Pelosinus sp. IPA-1: one gene and its partners. The protein of the gene in region 1 interacts with the protein of each later gene in a pairwise test. Links are inferred from orthologs where the notes say so. Each region holds a gene or a part of one and is shown in the gene's direction. Other genes may lie near its edges. The genes, in order: grpE, groL and QSJ81_RS01500.

Region 1 (6,891 bases):
ACCTGGTATGAAAATGAAAATGATGGCTACCAATAAAATCGTTGAAGTGACAGAGGTAGGCGTTTTTAGACCGGCTATGACCAATGTTAGTGAACTGGCTCCGGGTCATGTTGGTTTTGTGGCAGGTAGTATTAAAAATGTTAAAGATGTTCGAGTTGGTGACACGATCACTGATGCTGAGCGTCCTGTTGCGGAGGCTTTACCAGGTTATCGTAAGGTTACGCCTATGGTCTATTGTGGTTTGTACCCGGTAGATAGTTCTGAATATGATTTGCTTCGCGATGCTCTGGAAAAATTAAAGCTGAATGACGCATCGCTGGTATTTGAACCTGAGACTTCTAGCGCTTTAGGGTTCGGTTTCCGTTGCGGTTTCTTAGGGCTTTTGCATATGGAAGTCATACAGGAACGCTTGGAGAGGGAATATAGTATTACCTTGATTACGACAGCACCGAGTGTTATCTACAAAGTGTTCAAGACAGATGGGGAAATTTTTGAAATCGAAAACCCTTCCAAATTACCAACTCCCCAAGAAATTGAACATATTGAAGAACCTTATGTTAAAGCTATGGTGATTGTTCCAAATGACTATGTAGGTGTAGTTATGGAGTTGTCCCAAGAAAAACGTGGCGAATTCAAGGATATGAAATACCTAGATACAACTAGGGTCATGCTCACCTATCATTTACCTTTGAGTGAGATTATTTATGATTATTTTGATCGTTTAAAATCAGCTACTCGCGGATATGCCTCTTTAGACTATGAATTAATTGGTTATCGACAATCCTTGCTTGTCAAACTTGATATCTTGCTCAACAGTGAACCTGTTGATGCATTATCCATCATTGTACACAGAGATAAGGCAACCTATCGAGGACGTATATTGGTAGAAAAATTAAGGGGAATTATTCCCAGACAAATGTTTGAAATTCCAATTCAAGCAGCTATTGGCAATAAGGTAGTTGCGCGGGAAACTGTAAGAGCAATGCGTAAGGATGTATTAGCAAAATGTTATGGTGGCGATATTAGCCGTAAGCGAAAATTATTGGAAAAACAAAAAGAAGGTAAAAAGCGCATGAAACAGGTAGGTAGTGTGGAAGTGCCGCAAGAAGCCTTTATGGCCATATTAAAGATTGATTAAAAAGGTGATTAGGATAATGAAAATGGGTCTATATATTCACATTCCTTTTTGTCAGCAAAAGTGTTTATACTGTGATTTTCCATCTGAGGCCAATTTGACCCATTTATATCAGCCCTATGTTGCCGCCTTGTGCCAGGAAATTTCTGGCAAGGGCGGTGTTTTATCTGGGGATGTTATTGATACAATATATATTGGCGGTGGCACGCCTACTGTATTAGCAACGGATTCCTTACGGAAGATATTAGAATGTGTACACAGTTCCTTTATTATTGATAAAAACGCTGAAATAAGTATAGAAGCGAATCCTGGTACAGTTGATCAAAATAAACTACGGGCCTTAAGGGCAAGTGGTGTGAATCGAATTAGTTTTGGTGTGCAAAGCTTTTCTGATGAACTACTACAGTCAATTGGTAGAATACATTGTGGACAAGAAGCAATGCAAGCAATACAGGAAGCACAAAATGCAGGATTTGAAAATATTAATATTGACTTAATGTATGGACTACCAGGACAATCTCTTTTGGACTTAGAGGCTAGTGTACGTCAAGCAATTAAGCTTAATGTTACCCATATATCGGCTTATGGATTGAAGGTAGAAGAGGGGACACCTTTTGCGGCAATGCAAAAGCGAGGAAAACTTATGCTGCCAGATGAAGAAATTGATGAGGACATGTATCAATATACAACGGAATTTTTGCCAAGAAGTGGATTTATGAGGTATGAAATATCGAACTTTGCGAAAGTTGGCTTTGAGTGTCGTCATAATTTAAAATATTGGCAATATCAGCCTTACGTGGGGGTAGGCGCAGCAGCGCATTCTTTTTTGTACAAAGAGCGGGTTTCTAATGTAAGTGATGTATCTCAATATATAACATGTCTTTCAATGGGGAAATCGCCAATTAAAGACCGAGAGACACCAGCTATAGAAGTGGCTATGGCTGAATATGTATTTTTAGCATTGCGTACAGTACAAGGATTATCGATGAATGAGTTTGACGAATATTTTCCGTATAACTTTATGGAGCAGTACCAAGATGTCCTTGAAAAACTAACAAGACAAAAGTTGATTGTAGTAGAAGAAAATCAGATATATTTAACAACAATAGGCATGAAGTATGGCAACGTAGTATTTCGTGCATTTTTACCTGAGTAAAACTGATTATTATATCTTGACAATCGAGCGTAGGAGTGGTATTTTTTTAATAGGCGTTAGCACTCTACAGTGTAGAGTGCTAACAATAGGAGGTGGAGCTTGTATGTTAGATAAGAGAAAACGTAGTATTCTCCAAGCGATTGTTGATGACTATATTTCCACCGCAGAGCCTATTGGTTCACGTACGATTGCTAGAAAGCATGATTTGGGTGTTAGCCCAGCAACTATTCGAAATGAAATGGCTGATCTTGAACTATTAGGTTATATTGAACAACTCCATACTTCATCAGGACGAATCCCTTCTGCTAAAGGTTATCGCTTTTATGTAGATTCTTTATTAGAACCAACCCAAATGTCAGATAAAGAAATCGCATTAATAAAAAACTGGTATCAGGAAAAAACTCGTCACGTTGAGGAAGTTTTTCAGGAAACTGCGAAAATCTTATCGAAAATTACTAGTAACATTTCGTTAGTCTTGGTGCCTCAGGTATCACAGTGTGCTTTTAAATACCTAAAGTTCCTACCATTTGATGATTGTCGTACTATTTTAGTAGTCGTAACTGACACAGGCTTTGTCGAAAATAAGGTAATAGATATACCGAAAGGTCTTTCTTTTAATGATTTACAACGTATTGCAGAACATATCAATCGGCGTTTATCTGGTTTGTCTTTTGACAATATTGAAGCATCTATTTTGAGAGATATCCAAAATGATATGTTAGTAGACGTGGATTTATTTGAAACTGCCATGGGGATCTTAAAAAAGGCTTTAGTGGTGGAAAAAAACGAGCGGTTGTATCTTGGTGGTACGACGCAATTGTTAAGCCAGCCCGAATTTAAGAACATCGACAAAGTAAAATCATTTCTGGATATGTTAGAAGAAGAGCAACTCTTAGCAAATATCTTGCAGAATCAAAGAAATGATGGCGTTATTGTTACAATTGGTGATGAAAATAAATATAGTGGCATTCAAGACTGCAGCATGGTGCAGGCTACCTATCGTATTGATGGGCAGGTAGTTGGAACTGTAGCTGTGTTAGGTCCAACAAGAATGGATTATGGGAAAGTGATGTCAGTGTTAGAGTTTATGCATAATCATTTAGGTGAAGTACTGAAAAAATATAAAGTATAAAACGATAGAGTTAGAAATAACTTTTCACCATAATAAGGTATTGCTAACTCTATCATACATATAATATAACTGTAATTGGGAGGAACCAGGAATGAAGCTAAATAAAGCTGGTAATGGTTCTGAAGCGGATGAACGGCTGGCAGCCCTTATGACAAATGCCAATGCGATTCGTGTTGTAACGGCAGCTGTTGAGGGAACAATTGGTCCTAAAGGGCTCGATACCATGCTGCTTGGTTCTTTTGGTGAAGTAATTATTACAAATGATGGTGTTACCATCCTAGAAAAAATGGATGTAGATCATCCAGCCGCTAAGATGCTGATTAATATAGCTAGAGCCCAGCAAGCTGAAGTAGGAGACGGTACAACGACAGCAACGATTATGGCTGGCGGCTTGGTGGGGGAAGGGGTAAACCAAGTAGTAAGAGGTGTACCCATTGCTCGAGTTATTGAAGGCATTAAGCACGGTATTACCCTAGCATTAGAAGGAATAAAACAACGAGCCCACCAAATTCATGACTTACATGATCCTGTGTTACTTAATATTGCCATGATTGCTGGGCGTGAATATAAAGATATTGCTGAACTAGTGATTCGAGCTGCAGGCCTTATAGGGATTGAAAAATTATGCGAAAGTAATTTTAAATTAGCAGACATTATCCTATCTCAAGAAGGTGCCGAGAACGAAGTATTCATGGGTGTTATTATTGATAAAAAAAGAATGACAACAGAGATGCCCCTAGAAGTAAGTCAGATAAAAGTGTTAGTTATTGATGATGCTTTAGAACCTGAAGAAATAGGGGATGAAGCCCTTCGTACCGAACTTGGGTTTAAACGTTATCTTGAACTGCAAAATGAATTTAAAAATAATATACATAAAATCGTGGAGCTTGGTGTTAAGGTCGTTTTGGTAGACAGAGGTGTTCATGATATTGCTGAGGAAATACTTACTGATTCTGGTATTATGGTGATTCAGCGAGTGGCTGCGGAGGAATTACGACGTGCCGCTGAACATGTGGGTGCCCGAATGATAAAACGCACAGGTCTTAAAAAAGATTGTAACGATATCGCTGCTTATTTAGGCGTAGCAGCAAGGGTACATGAGGATGAAAAATTAAAACATATTCGTATTTTAGGTGGCGCTGGTAAGCCAATGGCGACTATTCTGGTAGGTGCTGCAACAGAAGAAGTCGTAGGTGAGAGACAACGTATTGCCAAAGATGCAGCTTCTAGTGTGCAAGCTGCCATTAAAGGCGGTTATGTTCCTGGTGGTGGCTCCATTGAGGTTGCCATTAGCCGTGAGATTAATGCCTCGCGAGAAGCCGTAAAAGGTATGGCGGCATATGGCGTCGATTGTGTAACCCAAGCTTTACGAAGGCCCTTAGCGCAAATCGTAGAAAATGCTGGTTACAATCCGCTAGAAAAAGTAGAAGAGGTTATTGCAGCCCATGCAAATCAAAAAAAAGACTCATTAGGTATAGATTGTGATACTGGTGAAATCGTTAACATGCTGGACATTGGAGTCGTGGATCCAGCAACTGTGAAACTACATGCAATCAAAGCAGCTGGAGAAGTGGCAGTAGCTATTTTGCGTATAGATACAATTATTAAGAAAAAAGAAGAGAACAGCAAAACAGCTAATCTTGCTGGCAAGAACTAAAAAAACAATGGAATTTTATATATGGGGTGATATATTTGAGTGAAACAAAAGAAAAATTAGAGCAAGAAGTTGAAGATAACGCTGTAACATCGGAACCGACAGTAGAAGTGATAGAAGATGCCGATGGTACATCACTAGAAGCGGAACTTCTTGGTAAAGAACGTCTTTTAGAAGAAGCCAACGATCGCTATAAGCGATTACAGGCTGACTTTGATAATTTTCGAAGACGGACTCGTCAAGAAAAGGAAGAGTTATCAAATATTGTAGCGCAGAATGTTATCTTAGAGTTGTTGCCTGTGATTGATAATTTTGAACGAGCCTTAGGCAGTATTGCTACTCAGGATGCGGATAAGATGCTTTCTGGAGTGGAGATGATTTATCGTCAATTGGCACAAGTCTTAGAAAAAAGTGGTTTGACAACAGTTGAGGCAGTTGGTAAGGCTTTTGATCCTCAGCAGCATGAAGCTGTAATGCGAGTAGAAGACGCTGAACAACCAGATGGTACTATTGTTGAAGAATTGCAAAAGGGTTACGCTGTACGAGGTAAAGTAATAAGACCTAGTATGGTAAAGGTAGTAAGTAATTAGAAGTTACTTAATAGAAGCTTCATTTAAAAATAAAAATTTACATATTTCAAGGAGGAATACATAATGGCAAAAGTAATTGGTATAGATCTTGGTACAACAAATTCATGTGTAGCAGTAATGGAAGGTGGGGAACCTGTTGTTATTGCGAATGCCGAAGGAAATAGAATTACTCCTTCTGTAGTGGGTTTTTCAAAAACAGATGAACGTTTAGTTGGTCAATTAGCAAAACGTCAAGCTGTATCCAATCCAGAACGTACAATCAGTTCAATTAAAAGATATATGGGGACTGACCATAAAGTAAAAATTGATGATAAATCATATACTCCACAAGAAATTTCTGCAATGATTTTACAAAAATTAAAGGCCGATGCAGAAGCTTATTTAGGTCAAACGGTAACCCAAGCTGTTATTACTGTACCTGCCTATTATAATGACAGCCAACGTCAAGCGACAAAAGATGCTGGAACAATTGCTGGTCTAGAAGTGTTACGTATTATTAATGAACCAACAGCCGCAGCATTAGCCTACGGTATTGATAAAGGAAACGATCATACTATACTTGTTTTTGACTTGGGTGGTGGTACGTTTGACGTATCTATCTTAGAACTTGGTGAAGGTGTATTCGAAGTAAAAGCTACAAATGGTAATAACCGTTTGGGCGGGGATGACTTTGATGAACGCGTTATGAAATGGTTAATAGCTGAATTCAAAAAGGAAAACGGTATTGATTTATCAAAAGACCGTATGGCAGAACAACGTCTACGTGAAGCTGCTGAAAAAGCCAAAATTGAACTTTCTGGTGTGTTAACAACAAATATTAATCTACCATTTATTACAGCAGACCAAACTGGTCCTAAACATTTAGATGTAAACTTAACAAGAGCTAAATTTGATGAGTTAACTGCTGATCTAGTAGAATCAACTATGGGGCCAACTCGTCAAGCCATGAGTGATGCTGGATTGTCTCCTAAAGATATTGAAAAAGTAATTCTTGTAGGTGGATCTACTCGTATTCCTGCAGTACAAGAAGCAATTAAAAGCTTCTTAGGTAAAGAGCCTCACCGTGGCGTAAATCCTGATGAGTGTGTAGCTGTAGGTGCTGCAATTCAGGCAGGTGTACTAGTAGGCGAAGTAAAAGATGTATTATTGCTCGATGTTACTCCATTGTCCTTAGGGATTGAAACTTTAGGTGGCGTATTCACTAAAATAATTGAGCGTAACACT
Region 2 (6,987 bases), on another replicon or contig:
TGTTAGGTCAAACCCGAGATGATGCTGCGGGTGAAGCCTTTGATAAAGTAGCAAGAGTTATGAAGCTGCCTTACCCAGGGGGGCCTTACATTGATCGTTTAGCCCTGACAGGTAATCCAGAAGCCATTGCTTTTCCAAGGGCTTTACCTGGAAAAGATAGTTTTGAATTTAGTTTTAGCGGATTAAAGTCAGCAGTACTTAATTATTTGAATAGTGCTGCTCAAAAAGAGGAAGAAATCAACAAGGCAGATGTAGCTGCTAGCTTTCAAGCTGCCATAGTAGATGTATTAATCAGCAAGAGTTTGCAAGCAGCAACGAATTGTGGTGTAAAACAAATCGTCTTGGCCGGAGGAGTAGCTGCTAATAGCAGTCTTAAAGCGAAAATGGAAAGTGCATGCCAAAAGGCGGGCTTTTCTTTATATTTCCCAGATATCATTTTATGTACAGATAATGCGGCAATGATTGCTTGTCGGGCCTATTATCAACATCTCGTTGGAGATTATGCGGACTTACACTTGAATGCAAAGCCTTCTCTAAAATTAGGTAACCGGTAAAGGGTTTCCATTACATAAAAGAAAGCGCCCGTAACCAGTAACAAGGAATTTTTAAGGAATAAGTGGAATAAGTATTTATAGTATTTTACATACAGTAGTTAGAATAGATGGAGGTACATATGGGAGTGGCTGGAGATGTTTGTCGGAAAATAACTGCATTAGCCCCTGCGCAAATAGCAGTATTAGATAATATTTGTGCAGTGTTAGGACTGGCGAGTGATCTAGCTCATGCTCAGGTTACCTTATATGCTAAGGCACGAAATGAAAATTTCCTGGTGATTGCTGCCCAGGTAAAGCCAAATACTAGCTTTGTACAACACAAGCCGAATTTACTTGGGAGTACTGTTTATGCTTCTGAAGAGCCGCTTATTTGGCGCAGCATTTCCAAAGGTGAGGCAATTCATGGGCAACGTGAATGGGCACTTGGCATGTGGATGGAAATGCAAGTCTATCCTGTACGGGATGCAAGTGGTAACGTAATTGCAGCGATCAGTTTTGAAACCAGTTTGGAAGAATCTCATATGGAAGGTCATCAATTGCTTGTAGAGACTGCTCAACTATTGCTGTCAACAGTGAAAATACCAAGCAGTAGTAAGTATTATCGATCTTTATCAGCGAGTGATGGTATTTTGATAATCAACGAACAAGGAAAGATTGTTTTTGCTAACTCAACAGCGGAGAGTATTTATAAGGTTCTAGCTGTAGGGTGTATTGTCGGAAGGCGTATTTATGATCGTCAGGCCAATATGGGATTAGCCCAGAAGGCGATAACCGTGCAAGAACCTTGTGAGACTGAATTAACTGCTGGAAATATGATTTTAGTACAAAGGGCCATTCCTATTGTCGTTAACCGGGTAAGTGTCTGTACAGTGATGATTTTGACAGATGTTACCGAATTAAAAAAGAAAGAAAAAGAGTTACTAATAAAATCTGCAGTCATTCAGGAAATACATCATCGAGTAAAAAACAATTTACAAACCATTGCCAGTTTGTTAAGGTTACAAGCAAGACGTACCAAATCACAAGAAGTAAAAGCAGCTTTAAGGGAAAGCGTAAACCGTATTTCCAGTATATCTGTTGTTCATGAATTTTTATCACAGCAAGATGCAGAGTTTATTGATGTGGCAGAAGTCGCAAAAAATATTCTCGATTTAGTCATACAAAACATGCTGGAACCCGATTTCAACTTGCAAACTATTTTCAATGGGGAAACAGTAGTATTCCCTTCTGAACAAGCTAGTAGTTTGGCACTCGTCATCAATGAACTCATTCAAAATTCAATAGAACATGGTTTTATTGGCAGGCATGAAGGTATCATTGGGGTGGACATTACGACGATGGAAGACAAGTATAAAATTGAAATATATGATAATGGTATTGGTATGCCACCAACATTTAATCCACAATTATCGAATAGTTTAGGATTGCAGATTGTACGCACTCTTATTGAAAGTGATGTTGGCGGTAGTTTTGAAATGTATACAGATCAAGGTACCCATGCTTGTATTACCATTCCCCGTAAGGTGGAGGGAGGAGTTTGAAAATGGAACCATTGCGGATTGTAATTGCAGATAATGAATCCATAATTCGAATGGATTTAAAGGAAATTCTAGAAGAGGCGGGTCATACAGTAGTAGCTGAAGCTTCTGATGGTTCACGGGCCGTTGATTTGGTCCGTCAATATAGACCTGATTTGGTTATCATGGATATTAAGATGCCAGAAATGGACGGTATTACAGCTGCCAAAATAATTTCTAACGAAAAACTTGCTCCAGTATTATTGCTTACAGCCTTTAGTCAAAAAGATATTGTAGAAAAGGCCAAAGATTCAGGGGTTTTGGCTTATTTAGTTAAGCCTGTGAAAGAAGTTAATTTATTCCCTGCAATGGAAATTGCTTTATCACGTTTTCAGGAATTTGCCGAATTAGAACAAGAATTAGAAAATGTAAAACAGTCCCTTGAGACTAGGAAGATTTTAGATCGTGCAAAAGGAATACTAATGGATGCATATAACTTGAGCGAAACAGAAGCATATAGGCGTATTCAACAGTATAGTATGAGTAAACGCAAAGCAATTAAAGATGTGGCTGAATCCATAGTGCAGGCAGCAACTAAGAGAAACTAAAAGTAGAAAAGCAGGTAAATTTATATTTTTTTTAAAAAATACTGATTTTTACCATGAAAACACTTGCTTTTTCTTGCTGAATTTTATATCATAAATTATGTGATTAGCACTCGCTAGCATTGAGTGCTAACAACGTTGCTACTATAATACACATCATGAAGGAGGATATTTCAATGATTAAGCCGTTAGGTGACAGAGTGGTCATTAAGGTCTTAGAGGGTGAAATGAAAACAAAAAGTGGTATCGTATTACCGGATACTGCAAAAGAAAAGCCACAAGAAGGAGAAATTATCGAGGTTGGTACTGGTAAAGTATTAGAAAATGGCCAACGTATTGCTCTTGATGTAAAAGTTGGCGATAGAATTATATTCTCCAAGTACGCTGGTACAGAAGTGAAATTCGAAGGACAAGAATATCTGATCGTAAGTGAAAGAGATATTTTAGCAGTTGTACAATAATAAAATTATTAATTAGGGGGATTACATAAAATGGCAAAGCAAATTTTATTTGATGAAGATGCACGTCGCGCGCTAGAAAGAGGCGTTAATGCTCTGGCAAATGCAGTAAAAGTAACATTAGGACCTAAGGGGCGTAATGTTGTACTTGATAAAAAATTTGGTGCTCCTACCGTTACAAACGATGGTGTAACAATTGCTCGTGATATTGACTTGGAAGATCCGTTTGAAAACATGGGTGCGCAACTGGTGAAAGAAGTTGCTACCAAAACTAATGATGTAGCAGGCGATGGCACTACTACTGCAACCTTATTAGCACAAGCTATGATTCGCGAAGGTATGCGTAATGTAGCAGCAGGTGCAAACCCTATGATTATTAAAAAGGGTATTGAAAAAGCAGTAAAAACTTTAGTAGAAGAAATTAAAAAATCCTCTAAAAAAGTAGAAACTAAAGATGCTATTGCTCAGGTTGCTTCTATTTCTGCAGCTGATGAAGAAATTGGTAACTTAATTGCAGAAGCGATGGAAAAAGTGGGTAAAGACGGTGTTATCACTGTTGAGGAATCCAAAGGCATGGGAACTAACCTTGATGTAGTTGAAGGTATGCAATTTGACCGTGGCTACATTTCCCCATATATGGTAACTGATACTGACAAAATGGAAGCGGTCTTAAATGATCCTTATATTTTGATTACAGATCGTAAAATTGGTGCGATTGCAGACTTACTTCCTACTTTAGAAAAAGTAGTACAACAAGGTCGGGAACTTTTGATCCTTGCTGAAGATATCGAAGGCGAAGCATTAGCAACCTTGGTTGTGAATAAATTACGTGGTACATTTAAAGCCGTAGCTGTAAAAGCTCCTGGTTTTGGTGATCGTCGTAAAGCTATGTTAGAAGATATTGCTGCTTTAACTGGCGGTACTGTTGTTACAGAAGAAATTGGTCGTAAGCTTGATACTGTTGAGCTTGTTGATCTTGGTCGTGCGCGTCAAGTTCGTATTTCTAAAGAAGAAACTACAATCATTGATGGTGCTGGCGATGTAACTCAAATTAAAGCTCGCGTTAGCCAAATCAAAACACAAATCGAAGATAGCACTTCAGATTTCGATAAAGAAAAATTACAAGAACGTCTTGCTAAATTATCTGGCGGTGTAGCTGTTATCCAAGTAGGTGCGGCTACAGAAGTAGAATTGAAAGAAAAGAAATACCGCATCGAAGATGCTTTGAATGCAACTCGCGCTGCTGTTGAAGAAGGTATTGTCGCTGGTGGTGGTACTACTTTCATTGACATTATTTCCGCTCTTGATAGTATTGAAGCAACTGGTGATGAAAAGACTGGTGTTGATATTGTAAGACGTGCCATTGAAGAACCAGTACGTCAAATCGCTAACAACGCAGGTCTTGAAGGCTCCATCGTTGTTGCAAACGTGAAGAAAGCTGGTAAAGGCATGGGCTTCAATGCATTAACTGAGCAATATGTTGATATGATTGCTGCAGGTATTGTTGATCCAGCAAAAGTAACTCGCTCTGCACTGCAAAACGCAGCTAGCATTGCAGCTATGGTATTAACTACTGAAACTTTAGTCGCTGATAAGCCTGAGAAAGACGGTGGCGCTGCTGCTGCTATGGGCGGCATGGGTGGCATGGGCGGAATGGGCGGAATGGGCGGCATGATGTAATATAAGCCTCAAACCCCTTTGCAGGAACGGGTTTGTCCGCTGAATTACACCAAATGCTAACATTTTGCTAACGTAAAAAAAAATTTTAGAGGCCTCGCATTAGTTGAGTAAACTTTTGTGCGGCCTCTTTTTTCATGTCCTTATTTCTGCTAGTATCCGATGTACAGTTTTTGGATCGGGTCTTTTTCATTTAATCATACGATTCATCCAGTTTCATACTTTAGATAGAAAAAAGGACTACTTGGCTATAGGCAGTCCCTGCAATCACATGCGGAGCAGAAGTGTGGCATCCAATATAAACTATCTTCTTTATTTATTCTCTTATCCGACAGAAGAGTATTCCATCCTATCTAGTTATTTGGAAAAGATTACCTGAACTACATGCGCGTCCAGACCTACATGTAGCCTATCAGTAACTGATGCTGCCAGTGGACACAATCTGGCTAAACTTGAACGTATATTAGGCTCTCCAGGAGCATATTATTCAATGCCGTATAAAAATGAAGGAGGTATAATAATGGCTGAAGACAATAGGAAGAAACATGATTGGGATTGTGATTGTGAGTGCGAGTGTGAGTGCCCTCCAACCCAAACACATGTACATGAATTTGAAGGAAGCGTCAAGATTGCTGAAGCGTCCACGGACCCCCATAACCATCGGTTTGCCGGGGTTTCAAGTGAAGTGATACCGTTTGAAAATAGTCATGTGCACGAATTATTTACAAAAACAGATTTTTACGAAGACCACCACCACGAAGTTGCAGTCAGGACTGGTCTCCCAATTGATGTAGGTAATGGCAGACACGTGCATTTTAAAGCTGACATAACCACTGTGGCTGATGGGCACGTTCACGAATTCCAAATTGCTACCCTAATTCAAGACCCAATTGGCGATTAACCTATTTATGGATCAAAGCTCCGCTTATTTGTGGAGCTTTGATATTTACTGAATATAGTAATAGTTCGTTTATCCACGCATCTTTAATGACCGTCGTTAAACAAGTTGCAAGGTAAAGAGTCGTAGGCGGCATGATGTACATCGAATGCTAACATTTTGCTAATGAATGTAGAAGTTGCTCGCAAGGTAGAATTTTGCGAGCAACTTCTTTTTTTATTTATCTTCATAAATTATCCTTTTATTGCATACATACTAATGTAGCGGCGGAAGGGGGACGGATATGGTTTTAAATCTAAGGCGTTTATTTAATCGTAGACATTTATTTTATGGGATGATAGGACTTTTTGCGATTAGTGCTGTGTATATTCAAGTGGCGGAACTTATTTCTTCAGGACCTATAGCGATTGCTGGTACTCGTACTGAACGTAAGGTAGTAGCGTTAACCTTTGACCATTCTTGGGGCAATAAGTTTACACCCTCAATCTTAGATACATTAAAACAGCATGATACGAAAGTAACATTTTTTATTATGGGACCTTGGGCCAAAAAGTATCCAGATGTGGCAAAACGTATGGTAACAGATGGGCATGAAATCGCAAGTCATGGTTATCGCCATGAAAATTATGGTGATAGAACAAGAGAATGGGTTAAGGAAGATATTGAAAAATCACATGAATTGATAAAAGAAGTGACTGGTGTAGATGCTACGTTAATTCGTCCACCGAATGGCCATTATAGTCAACAATCTTTAAAAGTAACAGATGAATTAGGATATAAAACTATTATATGGAATATTGACTCTTTAGACTGGAAAAATCCTGGTCGCGATGTTATTGTCGAAAGAGTTATGAAGCGTTTGAAACCTGGAGGGATTATTCTTATGCACGCATCTGATACTCCAGTTCAGACAGCGGAAGCATTACCTATTTTATTAGATAAAATAAAGGCTGAGGGTTATGAAATTGTCACTGTGGGTCAACTGTTAAGTCAACATGCACAAAATGGGATACTGAGACATTAAAAGATTGCTTTATAGCAGTCTTATTTTTTTTGTAATTGGCAGGGAAACGATAATAATACCGCGAAGAATAATAAGTTGCATAACTTGACAAAGTAGTATGATAAACTACATCATATAATGATGAGGTGTCAAAAGATGAATTTGATAGAGAAAGCCGTAAAAAAAGTAAATAGCGGTGAACGCTTGCATTTTGCGGAAGCATTAGCCTTATATCAAGATAATGATATCTTAAAGTTGGCTAGTCTAGCACGTAG
Region 3 (6,856 bases), on another replicon or contig:
CTGCGACAACAGGACGCCCCGTCATTATAGATTCACCCAGATCCAATTTCAGCAGATTGCCCATATACCGAAAATACTTCTGGTAAACAGGATCATTCATGCCCATTTCTTGTCTTAAGGCTTCTACCTGTTCTGTGGTTACAGCCACTGTATCCACCCGGAGCAGGGACAACGCCGCATCCCCAGGAGCTACTTGAACAATGGCAAAGCTAACCAATGAAATTATCCATAAAAGAAGAATGGCTTCACTTATCCGTTTCAATAGCCAGTTTTTATTCTGAAACGATATCCAAATCCTTGGTAACCATTTGGAACTCAAATTCATTTGATGGAGTCACCCAACCTTTCACATTTTTACGATATGCAGCCGTTTCATATGGAGAAGTTATATAGGCATTATAAGCTCTTTCTTCAATCATTGTAGCGATTGTCTTCGCCGTTTCATTTCGCTTAGCTTTATCGATAGTCTGATTATAGGTATCCAATAAAGAAATTAATTCTGGTACAGTGAGGCGACCATGATTTTGCATACCCTTTGGCGAAAAAGCAGCATTCAGGAAGAAAGCTCCATCCCCTCTGGTGGTTGTCAGTAAGGAGTAAGTCACTAGATCCCAATTTCCTTGGGGCAGATATTCATCAATATTCTCTGCTACTTGAATTTCCATTTCAATTCCCACTTGCTTAGCCGTTGCTTGAACAATTTGTGCAATCTGAGGCAATTCAGGACGAGCAATATAGGTAGCCATTCGAAGTTTGATCGGCTGGCCATTTCTAAGCACCTTACCATCTTGCACTGTCAAACCAGCAGCCTGAAAATGTTGTAATGCCTTTTCTATACTGTAAATATGAGGTTTGGAATCAGGAGAGAAGGAATAAATTCCTGGAAAAGGATTATAGGCTACAACAGCTTCTTTTCCCATAACCTTATCAACAATTTCCTGACGATTAATGAGAGCATCTATTCCTTTGCGGAATTCTTCATTACTCCATAAATCTTGATTCTTGCCAGCATAATTATAAATTAAATGATAAACTCTTTTGCCTGGAACACTCTCTACTATTACTTTGTCATCTTTGCGCAATGTTTGCAGCGTATCCAGTGCCGGGCGATAAATGATATCCGCATCACCGGATTGCAGTGCCAATAGACGAGCATTTGCATCATCATTAAATGTCATAATAACTCGATCCAGCTTCGCTATACCATTCCAATATTGAGGGAATTTCACCAACTCTGCACCTTTAGCAATATCAAAACTGGCAAACATAAATGCGCCTGTCCCAATAGGCGGCTTATTGTCTGGTACCGCAACATCCATTATCACCGTATTGTAATGAACTAATTCTGACGGAAGAGCCGGATACGGATTTTCCGTAGTGATTTTCAGAATATCACCTGCTACCTCGATAGCAGTAATTTTTAAAGACGCTTTTACGCCAGGATTTGCAGAAATAGAACGCTCCAAACTAGCCTTAACAGCCTCAGCAGTCAGGTCTTTTCCATTATGGAATTTCACTCCTTTACGTATTTTAAACTCCCAATGCTGACCATCCTCGGATTTCCAGCTTTCAGCCAGCCAAGGATAAAGCTCTGTTGTTTTTGGATCCAATCCAACCAGGGTTTCCATAGCTCCAGAATTTAATATAAAACTAAAATGACACCGATGAGGGTCCATCGTATTCGCAGGCCAAACCGTAATAAATTTAAGTACCTTCTCTTTTGTACCGCTACCGCTCTTCTTTTCAGAGGAGCAACCAGCCGCTGCCAGCATCAAACAACTGAATAATCCAACAAGAATCCATAAGTAAGTACATTTTTTCATTTTTTTCCGCCTTTTTCTTATATAGTATTTTACTAATGTCTTCATAAGAAGACAAAAAAAACTCTCGGTATAAACCGAGAGTGAAACACAAAGAGAAACGCTAAATTACAATTAGGAAATAATAACGCACAAAAAATAAACATAAAAATTTCGCGTAAATCCCCTCCCCATCTCTCGCAGGTCATATCGGTGACTGTTATATAGGCAGTTCTCCTGACTCTGGATCATCGCTCTCCCAAACCTTCCCAAGATGATTTATCTCAGTGGCACAACATGGGTTTGCTCCTCATTACAGTGGCGGGACCGTATCGGCATTGAACCGATTTCCCTATTAAGCCCCGAAGGGCACCTATACCATCCATATGAATTTTTTCAATATCATAGGATTGACTCTATAATATTTTTACAGAATTGTCAAGCAGTTCCTTGCTAACGATCTATTATCTTGCATCCCGCCCAGTCCGCACAAGATGTAACGCTGTTAGTCACAAAATTATTATCATTACATATTATATAGTAATTAAAGCGTTTTAAAAGTTAGCCATGGCTAACCATACTATTGTGTTTTGTAGTATTAATTAAACATAGCACTTATGTAAGGAGTGGGAATATTGAAAGATGATCAATTTATCACCAGCTTACCGATTAATTTGCCATTAATACCTGGAGAAGAAATTAAAACCAAGGCCAAAGGGCTATTAAAATACCTCGGGCCTGCTTTTATTGTCAGCGTAGCATATATGGATCCAGGAAACTTCGGTACTAATATTAGTGGTGGTTCCCAATTTGGTTATAACTTACTATGGGTCATTCTTTGGAGTAATTTGATGGCTATCTTTGTCCAAATTCTCTCCGCAAAAGTTGGCATTGCTACCGGAGTTAGTTTGCCCGTACACTGCGGCAATGTCTTTTCACGAGGCGTGAATTGGTTCTTATGGACTATAGCAACCTTAGCGGCTATGGCTACCGACCTTGCAGAGTTTTTGGGAGGCGTCCTCGGTTTTTACTTATTATTTAATATCCCCTTAGTTTGGTCTGCAATACTTACAGGGTTTATTACTTACTTCATCTGCCACATGCAAAAATATGGGCAGCAAATTGTGGAACGAATCATTACGACAATGGTAGCCGTTATAAGCATATCTTATATATGGGAAATGTTTATGTCTAGTCCAGAATGGGGGCAAGTTGCTTATCATGTAGCTGTTCCTATGCTCACCGCTGACAGCTTACTGGTAGCTGTCGGCATGCTAGGAGCTACGGTTATGCCTCACGTTATTTATCTACACTCTCATTTGGTCCAAAATCGCCGCACAAATGACGAAAACGACTGTGTTCATCATTTAAAGATGGCCAAAATAGATGTATTCGTTGCTATGAATATGGCCTTTATTGTAAATGCCGCTATGGTTATCGTATCAGCAGCCATATTTAAAGGCAATGGTCTTACTGTTGACAGTATTGAAGCAGCTTATATGACCTTGCAGCCTCTTATGGGCAATATGGCAGCAGGAGCCTTTGGCCTCGCTCTTTTAGCCTCAGGATTATCTTCTTCTACTGTTGGCACTATGGCTGGAGAAGTTATCTTAAATGGCTTCGTGGGCTTTGATATCCCTATTAGCATCAGGCGCCTCATTACCATGTTACCTGGTATGGCTATTATCTTAGCAGGTATCAATCCGATGAGTGCCCTTGTAACAAGTCAAGTCGTATTAAGTTTTGCTTTACCGGGTGCTATTATTCCCCTTTTGCTAATTAGTAACAAAAAGGAAATCATGGGACGTTTTAAGAATAGTACTATAACTAATGTATTGGGTTGGATTATCATTTGCATGATACTTACCTTGAATGCAGTCTTACTGTACCTAATCTTTTCAGGGCAAGCATAATATATTTCATGTACTTAAGACCAATGGTACGCTTTGGTTAAGCTTTATTCTACAGCTTGGTTTTTAGCCACATATTCTAAAAATAGCTGATAACATTCTGGGTGATTTTTCATAAATTTCACTACTAATTGGATAGAATGAATCGTACCTTGGGATAGATAATGCTCCATCGCTTCTGCCTCAGCATCGCTATCACAATCAGCACAAATCAAGGTCAAAAACTCTTGTAATAGTCTATTCCGTTCAACCAAAAAACTTCCCATTTTTTTACCTGAATCTGTCAAGCTGATTACACCATATGGCTGATAATGAATATATTGGTCTGCTTTTAACTTCCCTAAGGCTTTACTAACAGAAGGCAAAGATACCCCTAATTTTTGGCTTATATCAGTGACACGAACAATTTCATTCGTTAGAGACAACCGATACAATTCTTCTAAATAATCTTCTAAACTAGGTGATAGCATTTCCAGCCGCCTCCCACGATATTAGCGCCCACTCTTATTCTACTACTATGATTTTTCACTAAAAAATATTCCACCGCTAAAAAAAAATCGAAAAATAAGACTAGATATTCCATCTGCTAACAATTTCTGATATACTCTTCAGTATATGACATAATCTGCTATAATTATATGCTATTATTTTAAAACTGACACCATTCACGAATGATAGTTACCTAGTTTTCTATTATTAAAACTTTTATTAGCAAACATACTGAAAAGTATGGACGCAAAGCTATAGGGTCTACGGATTTTTTTAAAGATCTATGATCGCCACGCTGCATGATTATGATAAGCTTAACTGGCTCATTATGCAGTTAAGCTTTTTTTATACGCTTACTTTGCTAATAGCCTTATCGATTAGAAACACGAGCATAATTTATGCTGATTTTTATACAACAAAGGAGCTTTTATCTTGAGACAAATCAGTTTAAACGATGTTATCCCAGGTATGACATTAGCGCGACATCTTTTAAATAAAAAGGGACAGGTATTGTTGGCTTCGGGAGTGACTTTAACTGAAGAATATCTCGACAAACTGCGAGATTTGGATGTAAATGCCCTGTTTATTAGAGACAATCGATATGCCGATATAAAAATTCCAGAATATCTTTCCCTTGAAACACAACAACGTGCTTTAGCTATATTAAGTATTACTATGGAGAAAGTCAATCGGGGCGAAAATTTTGCCATGGATCCAATCTGCAGCCTTGCTTCTGATATTGTAGAAGAATTAATCCTCCAACCATCCGTAGCCATTCAATTAACGGGTATTGCAACCCATGATGATTATACCTTAGCACACTCTCTAAATTGCGCCATATACACAGCATTACTGGCCCGCTTTTGCGATTTTTCCATTGTACAAATCAAAGAAATTACCTGCGGTGCATTGCTTCATGATCTGGGAAAAATAGAAGTAGATAAAGAAATTATCAATAAACCTGACCGTTTGACTGAACAGGAATTTGGAATTATTAAGCAACATCCAGAGTCTGGATTTCATTTATTAGTAAACAAGCGATGGGAAATTTCAAGTCTTGTTGCTCATATGGCTTGGCAACATCATGAAAAGGTTGATGGTACAGGTTATCCCCGTGGACTACAAGGGGAAGAAATTCTCAATTATGCGCGTTTACTAACAATAACAGATGTTTATGAAGCCATCACTGGACACCGCCCTTATCGCAAGGCTATGGAACCAGACGAAGCATATAACATTATTGCTTCTGGCCTCGGAACTAGTTTTGACGAAACTTACGGGCGAATTTTCTTATCAAAGATAGCTACCTATATGCCCGGCATGGAGGTCTTACTGAATACGGGAGATTTGGCTGTTGTTGTTTCCATCCCTAATTCTTCCCCACAACGACCTGTCATCCGCCTTATCTCTTATCCAGATGGCTCACCCTATATGCCTACTAGGGATATTCGATTAGCAGATAACCCTCAAATTTTGATTTCCAAGATTTCAAAATCCTAAAGAATAAGAAAAATGCTATATCGTTTCTGATCTGTAAAAGGGCCTACTCTTTGATAACCAAAGAGTAGGCCCTTTTGCTATTACCGATCTAGCCCTTTTTTTATTGCCTCCATATTAACGGCAAAGAGTTCTGGCTTTTTCTTACCTACCACTTCATGCATTGCTTTCTCTATGGCATTAACATTGAGTAACTTCAAGTTTGGAATAAGTGCCCCCAGGCATACCATATTAGCTAGGGCTGGTTTTCCCAATTCGTTGGCAATCTCTGTTGCTGGCAAGGAAATAAGTGTAATATCATTCCGAATAGCAGTAGATTCTATAATCGAAGAATTAACAACAATCGCACCACCCGGTTTAATCCGTGATAAAAATTTATCATAGGAAGGCTGATTGAGCACGATCGCCACATCTGCTTTTTCAATTACTGGTGAGTGAATTTCTTCGTCGGAAATTATCACAGAACAGTTGGCAGTCCCGCCCCGCATTTCAGGGCCGTAGGAAGGAATCCAACAAACTTGTAACTCTTTTTCCATGGCTGCGTATGCTAATACTTTGCCAATAAACATGACACCTTGACCACCGAAGCCTGATAATATAATTGTATCAATCATAGCCCTTTTACCTCCTCAGGAACCTTAAGTTCTCCCATTTGATAAAGAGGTAACATTTTTTCCTGTAACCATTTTAAACTGTCCACAGGAGATAAGCCCCAGTTTGTTGGGCAGGTTGATAAAATACTAACTAAGGAAAATCCTAGTCCTAATTGTTGCACTTGAAAAGCCCTTTTTATGGCTTTTTTCGCAGCAAAAATGTTTTTAGGAGAATCAACAGATACAGCTGCCACATAGACTGCCCCTTCTAAGGTAGCTACGGTTTTAGGCAAATCGATTGGTGACCCAGATAAAGCGCAATCTCGCCCATAAGGGCTGGTAGTCGTAACTTGACCCGGAAGTGTAGTTGGAGCCATTTGTCCACCTGTCATGCCAAATACTGCGTTATTTACCATAATAGATGTAATCTTTTCACCCCGGGCTGCCACATGTATAGCATGAGCAGTACCAATAGCAGCAATATCTCCATCCCCTTGGTAAGTAAATACCATTTTATCCGGTAGAGAGCGTTTTATCCCAGTAGCCACAGCTTGAGCCCGTCCATGGG

What was found.
Region 2: the proteins of grpE (region 1) and groL interact in binary tests that used the Escherichia coli proteins (3 or more experiments, as listed by UniProt). The link is inferred for Pelosinus sp. IPA-1 from one-to-one orthologs.
Region 3: the proteins of grpE (region 1) and QSJ81_RS01500 interact in binary tests that used the Escherichia coli proteins (3 or more experiments, as listed by UniProt). The link is inferred for Pelosinus sp. IPA-1 from one-to-one orthologs.

Annotation. Positions count from the first base shown.
Region 1 is NZ_BSVC01000007.1:211,410-218,300, forward strand. What follows is about bases 4,004-6,891. They hold grpE (nucleotide exchange factor GrpE), read left to right. Parts: upstream 4,004-5,115; coding sequence 5,116-5,667; downstream 5,668-6,891. Other genes in these bases: QSJ81_RS18050 (TCP-1/cpn60 chaperonin family protein), read left to right, coding at 4,004-5,080; dnaK (molecular chaperone DnaK), read left to right, coding at 5,731-6,891. In the rest of the region: lepA (translation elongation factor 4), read left to right, coding at 1-1,138; radical SAM family heme chaperone HemW, read left to right, coding at 1,155-2,291; heat-inducible transcriptional repressor HrcA, read left to right, coding at 2,395-3,423; more of QSJ81_RS18050, read left to right, coding at 3,515-4,003. UniProt on the Escherichia coli protein: Participates actively in the response to hyperosmotic and heat shock by preventing the aggregation of stress-denatured proteins, in association with DnaK and GrpE. It is the nucleotide exchange factor for DnaK and may function as a thermosensor.
Region 2 is NZ_BSVC01000001.1:660,292-667,278, forward strand. What follows is about bases 2,507-5,490. They hold groL (chaperonin GroEL), read left to right. Parts: upstream 2,507-3,167; coding sequence 3,168-4,814; downstream 4,815-5,490. Other genes in these bases: QSJ81_RS03035 (ANTAR domain-containing response regulator), read left to right, coding at 2,507-2,679; groES (co-chaperone GroES), read left to right, coding at 2,853-3,137; QSJ81_RS03050 (YmaF family protein), read left to right, coding at 5,332-5,490. In the rest of the region: tRNA (adenosine(37)-N6)-threonylcarbamoyltransferase complex transferase subunit TsaD, read left to right, coding at 1-554; QSJ81_RS03030 (histidine kinase N-terminal domain-containing protein), read left to right, coding at 674-2,095; more of QSJ81_RS03035, read left to right, coding at 2,098-2,506; more of QSJ81_RS03050, read left to right, coding at 5,491-5,712; polysaccharide deacetylase family sporulation protein PdaB, read left to right, coding at 5,993-6,733; aminofutalosine synthase MqnE, read left to right, coding at 6,869-6,987.
Region 3 is NZ_BSVC01000001.1:337,742-344,597, reverse strand. Bases 1,721-4,573 are described here. They hold QSJ81_RS01500 (Nramp family divalent metal transporter), read left to right. Parts: upstream 1,721-2,434; coding sequence 2,435-3,712; downstream 3,713-4,573. Other genes in these bases: QSJ81_RS01495 (metal-dependent transcriptional regulator), read right to left, coding at 3,757-4,179; QSJ81_RS01505 (ABC transporter substrate-binding protein), read right to left, coding at 1,721-1,823. In the rest of the region: nikB (nickel ABC transporter permease), read right to left, coding at 1-325; more of QSJ81_RS01505, read right to left, coding at 273-1,720; QSJ81_RS01490 (HD-GYP domain-containing protein), read left to right, coding at 4,631-5,698; QSJ81_RS01485 (2-oxoacid:ferredoxin oxidoreductase subunit gamma family protein), read right to left, coding at 5,779-6,309; QSJ81_RS01480 (thiamine pyrophosphate-dependent enzyme), read right to left, coding at 6,306-6,856. UniProt on the Escherichia coli protein: H(+)-stimulated, divalent metal cation uptake system. Involved in manganese and iron uptake. Can also transport cadmium, cobalt, zinc and to a lesser extent nickel and copper. Involved in response to reactive oxygen.